DNA from 2 places in the Enterocloster clostridioformis genome. Region 1 is predicted to be linked to the other one. Evidence: a T-box and tRNA genes for the amino acid it is inferred to sense, from the RefSeq annotation. Region 1 holds a T-box; the other holds one or more tRNA genes.
What was found. A T-box is a leader RNA that pairs with one kind of tRNA and senses whether it is charged. The one in region 1 lies ahead of pheS (phenylalanine--tRNA ligase subunit alpha), so its partner is inferred to be a tRNA-Phe.

Region 1 (4,685 bases):
CTGGAGCCCAACCGTGAGGGCAGCGAGGGAAAGCCGGGAAATGTGTATGGAAGAGATAAGAAACGGGCGGAGGAAGCCATGCTCACATACCTGCCGGATGCGGTGGCCCTCAGGCTTACATGGTTGTATGACGCCCCGTCCAGGGGCAGGGTAGCCGGCCAGGGCCTTTTGCAGAAGCTGACAGACGCGTTAAAGGAAAGGCGGGAGGTGGAGTTCCCTGTTCACGATTACAGGGGAATCACCTATGTGTGGGAAGTGGTGCGCCATCTGGAAGAAGCCATGGGGCTTCCCGGAGGCGTTTATAACTTTGGAAGTGAGAACCGGTACAACACCTTTGACACGGCCAGGCTGTTCCTCAGGGAATTGGCAGGAAGCGATTCCGGCAGCATATTGAAATGCAATGATGAGCGCTTTGCCTCCTGTCCCAGGAATCTGACCATGAATACGGACAAGATCAGGTCCCATGGGATACGGTTCTTCAATACCTCCGAGGGAATACGCAAATGCTGCCTGGAACACAGGGAAATGTCCCAGGCCTGGTGTTAAAAGGCTATGAAAGGACGCATTATATGAGCAGACGCAACATATCGTCCCAGGCTGTCAGAATCTGCGGCCTGACCCTGCTATGCCTGGTCATCATGTTCGGTGTGGCTGCGGCCAACAGGGCAAGGGGCGGAGAAAAACTGGTAAGTGAATATACGGTGCAGGATGAGGCGCTTCCAAGGCATGTGAAATTTGAGTCCATGCCCGCGGACATGCCTCAGATGACAGCCGCCTGGTTTTATAAGTATAAGGGCCTGGGGCAGTTTGATATGTGCAGGAGACTGTTCCCCCAAAATCAGCTGGAAGCCCTGAACTTTGACCAGGAGGACAGGGATTTTAAGGACGGATATTATATACAGGAGTACATTGTCCACAAATTTAAGACCCTGCCCCAGGAGGAATATGAGGAACATAAAGCCCATTATGACCAGCTGGCGGCCTCCTACGGATATAAGGAGTATAAGGTGGTCCGGGTTTCCTTTTCCCAGAAATGGTCTCCCAAGGCCCTTGAGAAGGCTTCTCAGTGGGGGGACGGCGAGTTCACCAGAGTTTTTGCGGTGGGCCGGGAAGCCGGGCTGCGGGAGAGATGGAAGATATTTGAGCTGGGCATGATGTGATTTGTCCGGAAGGCAGATTTTGATGAGACAGAAGGAGTGGAACAGATGAGACAGGGAAGCAGTACAGGAAGCCGTACAATGGTGCAGCGGCACGGAATAGCAAAAGACCTGACGGTATGCGGGCTGTTTACGGCATTGACGGCAGTGGGAGCCTTTATTAAAATTGTCATACCGGTGGGGGCGGACACCATGAATTTCACCCTCCAGTGGTTTTTTGTGCTTCTGGCAGGCCTTTTGCTGGGCTCCAGAAGGGCCTTTCTCAGCGTGTCCACCTATCTTCTGATCGGACTGATGGGAATCCCTGTTTTTGCGCGGGGAGGAGGCCCCTCTTATTTGATACGCCCCACCTTTGGATTTCTGCTGGGATTTGCCCTGGCAGCCTACGTGATGGGAAAGCTAGTGGAGTGGATGCACGCTGTAAAGCCTGGGGCCTGCCTGTTTAGCGCCACGGTGGGCTATGTGATTTATTACGGAATGGGAATCCTTTACTTTTACTTCATCACCCACTTTGTGGCGGTGACTCCCGACACAGTGGGATGGGGCGCCATTTTTGCGGTATACTGCCTGCCCACCATGATTCCGGACTATATACTCTGCATCCTGGCAGTGACGGTGGCAGGACGCCTGCGTCCGTCCATGGGGCGGCTTATGGAGTGACACAGCTCATTCCCTTCCTTGCCTGACGCTGCGCTCATAATAAAAAATGTATTGCTGCATGATGCCGGCACAGCCGCTGTATCGCCCGAACACATCCTCTACGATTGTTTCGCAGAGACGGTTTTTGGGGATACAGCGGTATTTTTTTCTGTCAAAATACTGTTCCATCAGAATTTTTTCAATCCATGTGTCCACTGGAAACGCGTCTATGTGGTGGAGGCCGAAAAGGCATACGCAGTTGGCTACCTTTTTTCCGATTCCGTAAAATCCGGTGAGATATTCCATGGCGCCCTCATAGTCCAGGGCACTCAGATGGGACAGCTCCAGCCTGCCGGAAACCGCGTCCTGGCAGAGCCTGTGGATGTACTTGGCCCGGTATCCCAGCTTAAGCCCCATTAAATCATCCAGGGAAGCAAGGCAGAGCTGGCTGGGGGCAGGAAAGGAGCAGGCCGGCGGAAGGCACCTTACAGGGTCCTTTTCTTTCCCCCGGTCATCTTCTTTCCCCTGGTCTTGTCCGTCCTCCAGGACAGTGCCGTACCGGCTGCTGAGGGCTTCCACCAGCTGACGTATGTTCGGAATGGTCTTTTGCTGGGAGATCACGAAGGTAATGATCATCTCCCAGGGGTCCTGGCGCAGGATACGGATGCCTGCCCCGCTCATGGCGGCGGCCGTAAGATAGGAATTTTCCCGGTCAATGGAGTCAATGACAGCCTGGTAATCCCGGTCCATATCCAGATAGGACAGCCAGAAGGAAAGGTCCTCATGGGGACAGTCCAGGCAGATGGACGTGCCGTCCTGCCATGCACGCAGGACGCGGAGGCCGCTGATAAGCCGGTAACCGTTCTTGGCCTCTGAAGGGTATGTATCCTCCGGCAGGGGAACCATGCGGAAACATTGGCCGGACTGGTGAATCTGCTGCAGGTCCATGCAGGGAGCTTCATAACGATGAATCATATGGGTACGCCTTTCTTTTGTATGGGATTTTGGAAGGACCAGCACAAAATGATCCCTGAATATAACTTTACCCCTTCTTTTTTTCAAAGTCAAATGTGATTTTCTGGCTTTCCGCTTGACATTTTCAGAAAATGTGACTAGAATGTAGGTTAGGTTTGATAATTCAAAAGCGATGAAGGTGCATAGTAGACGTTTATTTTCCATCAGAGAGGGGAGGCCGCCGGCTGAAAGCCTGCCCGGGTTCAGATAGACGGTTGAAATTCCCACCGGAGCCGTACAGGCAAAAGGATGCTTTCACCAATCTGTGGAAGGATTCCGGTAGTCTGTGACGCTGGCACACGTTACGTGCATCAAGTGTCTGTATATTCCGGGTGCAGGTCCGGGGATGATACAGGAAGCAGGGTGGTACCGCGAGTTTACAGTCTCGTCCCTTCAGCAATGAAGAGACGGGGCTTTTTTCTTTCCTGGAACGCGGGTCCCGTGAAACAATAATGCTTTCCGGGGATTGGGGCGTTAAAGAAAGTCTGATGCAGGCGGACCATCCCGGAAGCAGGATTCTATCTTGTTACAAAGAAAAGGAGAAGCCATGAAAGAGCAGTTAGAGAAAATCAAAGAAGAAGCGCTGAGGCAGATTGAATCTTCTGAAGCGCTGGAGAAACTGAATGACATCCGTGTATCTTATCTGGGTAAGAAGGGAGAACTGACGAACCTGTTAAAGAGCATGAAGGATGTTGCCCCGGAGGACCGGCCAAAGGTGGGCCAGATGGTCAATGATGTCAGGGGTCTTATCGAGGGAAGGCTGGAGGAGGCCAGGACTGCCCTGGCCAAGAAGGCCAGAGAGGAGCAGTTAAAAAGGGAGGTCATCGACGTCACCCTTCCGGCCAGGAAGAACAATGTGGGCCACAGCCATCCTAACACCATTGCCCTGGAAGAGGTGGAGCGCATTTTCGTGGGCATGGGATATGAGGTAGTGGAAGGGCCTGAGGTGGAGTACGACAGGTACAACTTTGAGAAGCTGAACATTCCCAAGGGCCATCCGGCCAGGGACGAGCAGGATACCTTCTACATCAATGAAAACATCCTGCTGCGCAGCCAGACGTCGCCTGTACAGGTGCGTACCATGGAGCAGGGCAAGCTTCCCATCCGCATGATTGCGCCGGGCCGCGTGTTCCGTTCCGACGAGGTGGATGCCACCCATTCCCCCTCCTTCCATCAGATTGAGGGCCTTGTGATCGACAAGAACATCACCTTTGCGGACCTAAAGGGAACCCTGGCCGAATTCGCCAGAGAGCTGTTCGGGCCTGAGACAAAGGTAAAGTTCCGTCCCCATCACTTCCCCTTTACGGAACCCAGCGCCGAGGTGGATGTGACCTGTTTCAAATGCGGCGGTTCGGGCTGCCGGTTCTGTAAGGGGTCGGGCTGGATAGAGATTCTGGGATGCGGCATGGTGCACCCCCATGTACTGGAGATGTGCGGTATTGACCCGGATGCGTATTCCGGATTCGCATTTGGCGTGGGACTGGAGCGTATTGCCCTGCTTAAGTATGAAATTGACGACATGCGTCTGCTGTATGAAAACGACATCCGTTTCCTGAAACAGTTCTAAGATCATGCGCCCTGATAAACATTCATAGCATAGAAGGAGAGAGAACACATGAACACAGCATTATCATGGATAAAAGCATATGTCCCTGATTTGGATGTCACGGCCCAGGAATACACGGATGCCATGACGCTCACAGGAACAAAGGTAGAAGGTTATACATGTCTGGATAAGAACCTGGAAAAAATCGTTGTCGGAGAGATTCTTGAGGTTAAGGGCCATCCGGATGCAGATAAACTTGTGGTATGCCAGGTTAACGTGGGAGAGGGAGAGCCGGTGCAGATTGTCACAGGCGCCCCCAATATCACGGA
Region 2 (4,685 bases), 3.5 Mb from region 1:
GAAAAAGCGCTTCCCAAGTCTGGAGACATATGCCATCGGAACAAACAGCATTGCCACCTCCGCCATGCTGAAGGCAGGCGCCACCTATGGCGCTACGGGTGAAAACCCGGCCATAGTCAATGCTCAGGATGCAGATATCATCATCGGCCCTATCGGCATTGTCATGGCGAATTCCCTTTTAGGGGAAATTACGCCTGCCATGGCCACGGCCATCGGCATCAGTAAAGCATATAAGATACTGATTCCGGTGAACCGGTGCAATCACTACATCGTAGGCTGCCAGAACAGCACCTTATCTGACTATATCAATATGGTATGTGATGAAGTAGGAAAGGAAGCAGGTATCAATGAGAACCATTGAATTTAAGATGGAACGCCAGGGCCTTGTGAACAAAGGCGATAAAGTAAAAATAATCGAGCGGGAAGGAACCAGCAGCTACAGTTATATCATCGACCCTGCTGTAGCTATGTCCGGCTGCTTCGCCGCCCGTTACCGTATCAAGTCTGAATACGGAATCGTAAAAGACATCCGCGAAAATTCACGGGGTTTTTATGTGATAGTAGATTTTGATGAGGACGAACCCCGTTAACAGGTAACACTTCTCTTAATCCAATTTTAACCCAGGGGCACTATCTTCACCTCTGCGGACGATTCCGTTACCGGCGGAATGGTAGGAGCCGGAGCCGGCAGCGTGTGAGCAGCTGTTTCCGTATGAGGCCCTTCCGTACTGATTACAGGGTCATTATCCACAGAAGGCTCCACCGGTGAAACAGTTTCCGCAGAGGAAGGGGGCATGGTCTCAATTGGCTGAATAATGTCCCCTGACTCCTGGGCCTCGCTGCTCTCCTGTGTTTTTGCAGAAGGAACCATATCAATCAGGCTCCTGTCACCGGCATCCAGTTCAATGGCTTTGCTCCACAGAATACTGGTTATTCCGCTGTTTCTGTCCCACTCACAATCATGCCACAGGCAAATGACCTTACCATCCTTAGCCATAATGATTTCCAGCATATCATTTCCGTCCACATGCTTTCCGGTCCGCGCGGCTGTATCATTTATCTGATAAATATTCCCGTCTCTTGATATTATAGCAGCTGTCCCATAGGCCTGTTTCCAGATAGCCGGATTGTATTCCCCAAATATCTGTCCCTCATCCTCGTAGTAGTACATATTCTGCATCACACCGGGGAAACGCTCCGACACTGCCTGTTTATTCTGTCCATTCAAATCCGTCCTGAATATCTGGCTGTACCATTCTCCTCCCGTACCTTTATCCACATAACTGCTGTAATAAATCTGATTATCCACAATGCAATAGCTCTGTACACCATAGTTTTCCCTGATAATGGCAGTATCGTTCCCTTCGCTCTTTGCACTGACAGAAGATTTTGTTCCGCTGCCGCTCAGATAATACGTCTTTCCTCCTATAGTTACCTGGCCATGTTTTACATATTTTATCTTTCCGTCTTCCTCAATCCGGTAAACACGGTCCCCAATGCTGACACTGCTGCCGCTTTCAGCCACTGCAGGATTGCCCATGTCATCTACCAGATAACAATTTCCATCCTTTATGACCACCGAATATCTGGCTTCCCCAGTGGCCACCTCGGTGCCTGAGGTGGTGCTGTAAATCTTCCCGGCCCGGGAGTAATAGATTGTATCCCCCATCACCATATACCCGTCCACGTTCTCCGCAATCAGCTCTTTGGTATCGCTTCCCGGCCTCATCCTAAACAGCTTATCGCAAAGCCCCCTCTCAGCCTCGGAAAGGCCCTGTTTCTGGCTTTCCTTTACCTTAGGCAGGAAATATACGTAATCGCCGTAAGCACGCATAGAATTCCTTGTGGTCTTTTCCGAGGCCGTCTCCCCTCCCAGTACCATCACCTTGTTCTCTACGGTCTTGCGGTACAGGATGGTCTTAAACAGTCCTGCGTCTTCCGCCCTCAGATAACACCAGAACGCATTGGTCCTCACCAGGCTGTCCAGGTTTTCTCCTGTACTCTCAGGTTTGTAGTCCAAATCAATTTGGATATCCTTCAGATAGCCCTTTGTATCGTGGCAGGTATAGGTCTGGCCCTCCTGTTTTAATACCCCGGTGGCCATGATACCGTCGCTGTCAAAGTAATACAGAAACCCCTCTATATCCTTCCACTGGTCCGTCACGTACTCTTCTTCATCCAAATAATACATCCATCCATTATCAGTCTCATTCCATCCTGGCTTTGGTTCCTCCCTGGTATCTATGGTAATGGAAGGCATCTCCTTCTGCTCAGTACTGAAATCCAGATTTTTATAATCTGACCGTATTTTCCCAACCACTGACATAACAACATACACGGCTGCCGTCATAATAACAGCTGCCATAATAATCAAAAATACAGTCTTGATTGGTGAATCCTTTTTTTTGCGCCGTCTGCTCATTAATTTTCCCCTGGTATCTTTTGTTAGTAGTATACTTAATTCTTAAAACATTATTTATACTATCAGACTTTCGGCTTTTTTACAATGAAGTAAATCTTACAATAAAAAAGCACCCATCCGTCAAGGATAAGTGCTGAGTGCCCAAAGTCGGAATCGAACCAACGACACGAGGATTTTCAGTCCTCTGCTCTACCAACTGAGCTATCTGGGCATCTGATGAGCGTGCCGGGATTCGAACCCGGGACAACTTGATTAAAAGTCAAGTGCTCTACCGACTGAGCTACACGCCCATAAGGTTTAAGTTTTTACAAAAAAAATTGCGGGGGCAGGATTTGAACCTACGACCTTCGGGTTATGAGCCCGACGAGCTTCCAGACTGCTCCACCCCGCGCTAATATATAATTATAAATGTTTTAAAATGTTTTGTCAACCAACATTTTAAATGGGCGAAGGTGGATTCGAACCACCGAAGGCATTGCCAGCAGATTTACAGTCTGTCCCCTTTGGCCACTCGGGAATTCGCCCTTATTGAATTAGTATATACACTTTTCTGTAAAAAATACTTAAATGGGGCCTACAGGGCTCGAACCTGTGACCCTCTGCTTGTAAGGCAGATGCTCTCCCAGCTGAGCTAAGACCCCAATAGGTATCTCTTTCAGCGTGTATATGAAAGAAAAACGACCCGGAACGGGTTCGAACCGTCGACCTCCGCCGTGACAGGGCGGCGCTCTAACCAGCTGAGCCACCGGGCCATTAAAGGCATATACATACCTTCAAAACCGCATATTGAATTCCGATTGCTTCACAAACCAACTTTTTCCCTTAACCTTTTGGATAAGCCCTCGACCGATTAGTATTAGTCAGCTACGTACATTACTGCACTTCCACCTCTAACCTATCTACCTCGTCGTCTTCAAGGGGTCTTACTCGCTTTCGCGATGGGATATCTCATCTTGAGGGGGGCTTCACGCTTAGATGCCTTCAGCGTTTATCCCGTCCAGACTTGGCTACCCTGCCATGGCCTTGGTAGGCCAACAGGTACACCAGCGGTCTGTCCATCCCGGTCCTCTCGTACTAAGGACAGCTCCTCTCAGATATCCTGCGCCCGCGCCGGATAGGGACCGAACTGTCTCACGACGTTCTGAACCCAGCTCGCGTACCGCTTTAATGGGCGAACAGCCCAACCCTTGGGACCTGCTACAGCCCCAGGATGCGATGAGCCGACATCGAGGTGCCAAACCACTCCGTCGATGTGAACTCTTGGGAGTGATAAGCCTGTTATCCCCAGGGTAGCTTTTATCCGTTGAGCGATGGCAATCCCACTTTCATACCACCGGATCACTAAGTCCTACTTTCGTACCTGCCCGACCCGTCGGTCTCGCAGTCAAGCTCCCTTATGCCTTTGCACTCTCTGGATGGTTTCCAACCATCCTGAGGGAACCTTTGAGCGCCTCCGATACCCTTTCGGAGGCGACCGCCCCAGTCAAACTCCCCGCCTGACATTGTCCCCCGCCCGGCTCACGGGCGCAGGTTAGAAACCCAATATCGCAAGGGTGGTATCCCAACATTGGCTCCACACAGACTGGCGTCCATGCTTCTCAGCCTCCCACCTATCCTGTACATGCAATACCGAATCCCAGTATCAAACTGGAGTAAAGCTCCATGGGGTCTTTCCGTCCTGGCGCAGGTAACCAGCATCTTCACTGGTATTTCAATTTCACCGGGTGCATTGTTGAGACAGCGCTCAAATCATTACGCCTTTCGTGCGGGTCGGAACTTACCCGACAAGGAATTTCGCTACCTTAGGACCGTTATAGTTACGGCCGCCGTTTACTGGGGCTTAAATTCAAAGCTTCGCTTGCGCTAACCTCTCCTCTTAACCTTCCAGCACCGGGCAGGCGTCAGCCCATATACCTCACCTTACGGTTTTGCATAGACCTGTGTTTTTGCTAAACAGTTGCTTGAGCCTATTCTCTGCGGCCACATCTCTGCGGCACCCCTTCTCCCGAAGTTACGGGGTCATTTTGCCGAGTTCCTTAACAATGCTTCTCCCGCCGGCCTTAGGATTCTCTCCTCATCTACCTGTGTCGGTTTACGGTACGGGCATGTATCACACGATAGCGGCTTTTCTTGACAGCCGGAATCACACACTTCGCTACTTTTGTTCGCTCCGCGTCACGTATTCGGATTGCACGGCGGTTTTTCCAGCCGTACTCCTACCACGCTTGCCCCGGTATTCCCATTCCCGGGATGTGCTGTCCTT

Region 2: it has a tRNA-Phe gene. The T-box ahead of pheS (phenylalanine--tRNA ligase subunit alpha) is inferred to sense a tRNA for this amino acid. The anticodon was not compared.

What each region holds. Positions count from the first base shown of each region.
Region 1 is NZ_JAIWZC010000001.1:204,205-208,889, forward strand. Features, by position in the region: gene LA360_RS00895 (SDR family oxidoreductase) at 1-546, shown strand, start outside; gene LA360_RS00900 (hypothetical protein) at 570-1,160, shown strand; gene LA360_RS00905 (biotin transporter BioY) at 1,206-1,817, shown strand; gene LA360_RS00910 (DNA-3-methyladenine glycosylase family protein) at 1,824-2,771, opposite strand; T-box leader at 2,935-3,206, shown strand; gene pheS (phenylalanine--tRNA ligase subunit alpha) at 3,358-4,377, shown strand; gene pheT (phenylalanine--tRNA ligase subunit beta) at 4,426-4,685, shown strand, end outside.
Region 2 is NZ_JAIWZC010000001.1:3,692,774-3,697,458, reverse strand. Features, by position in the region: gene LA360_RS18620 (DUF3842 family protein) at 1-361, shown strand, start outside; gene LA360_RS18615 (hypothetical protein) at 348-590, shown strand; gene LA360_RS18610 (DUF5050 domain-containing protein) at 617-2,422, opposite strand; tRNA gene LA360_RS18605 (tRNA-Phe) at 2,561-2,633, opposite strand; tRNA gene LA360_RS18600 (tRNA-Lys) at 2,640-2,712, opposite strand; tRNA gene LA360_RS18595 (tRNA-Met) at 2,740-2,813, opposite strand; tRNA gene LA360_RS18590 (tRNA-Tyr) at 2,866-2,947, opposite strand; tRNA gene LA360_RS18585 (tRNA-Val) at 2,991-3,063, opposite strand; tRNA gene LA360_RS18580 (tRNA-Asp) at 3,101-3,174, opposite strand; rRNA gene LA360_RS18575 (23S ribosomal RNA) at 3,253-4,685, opposite strand, start outside.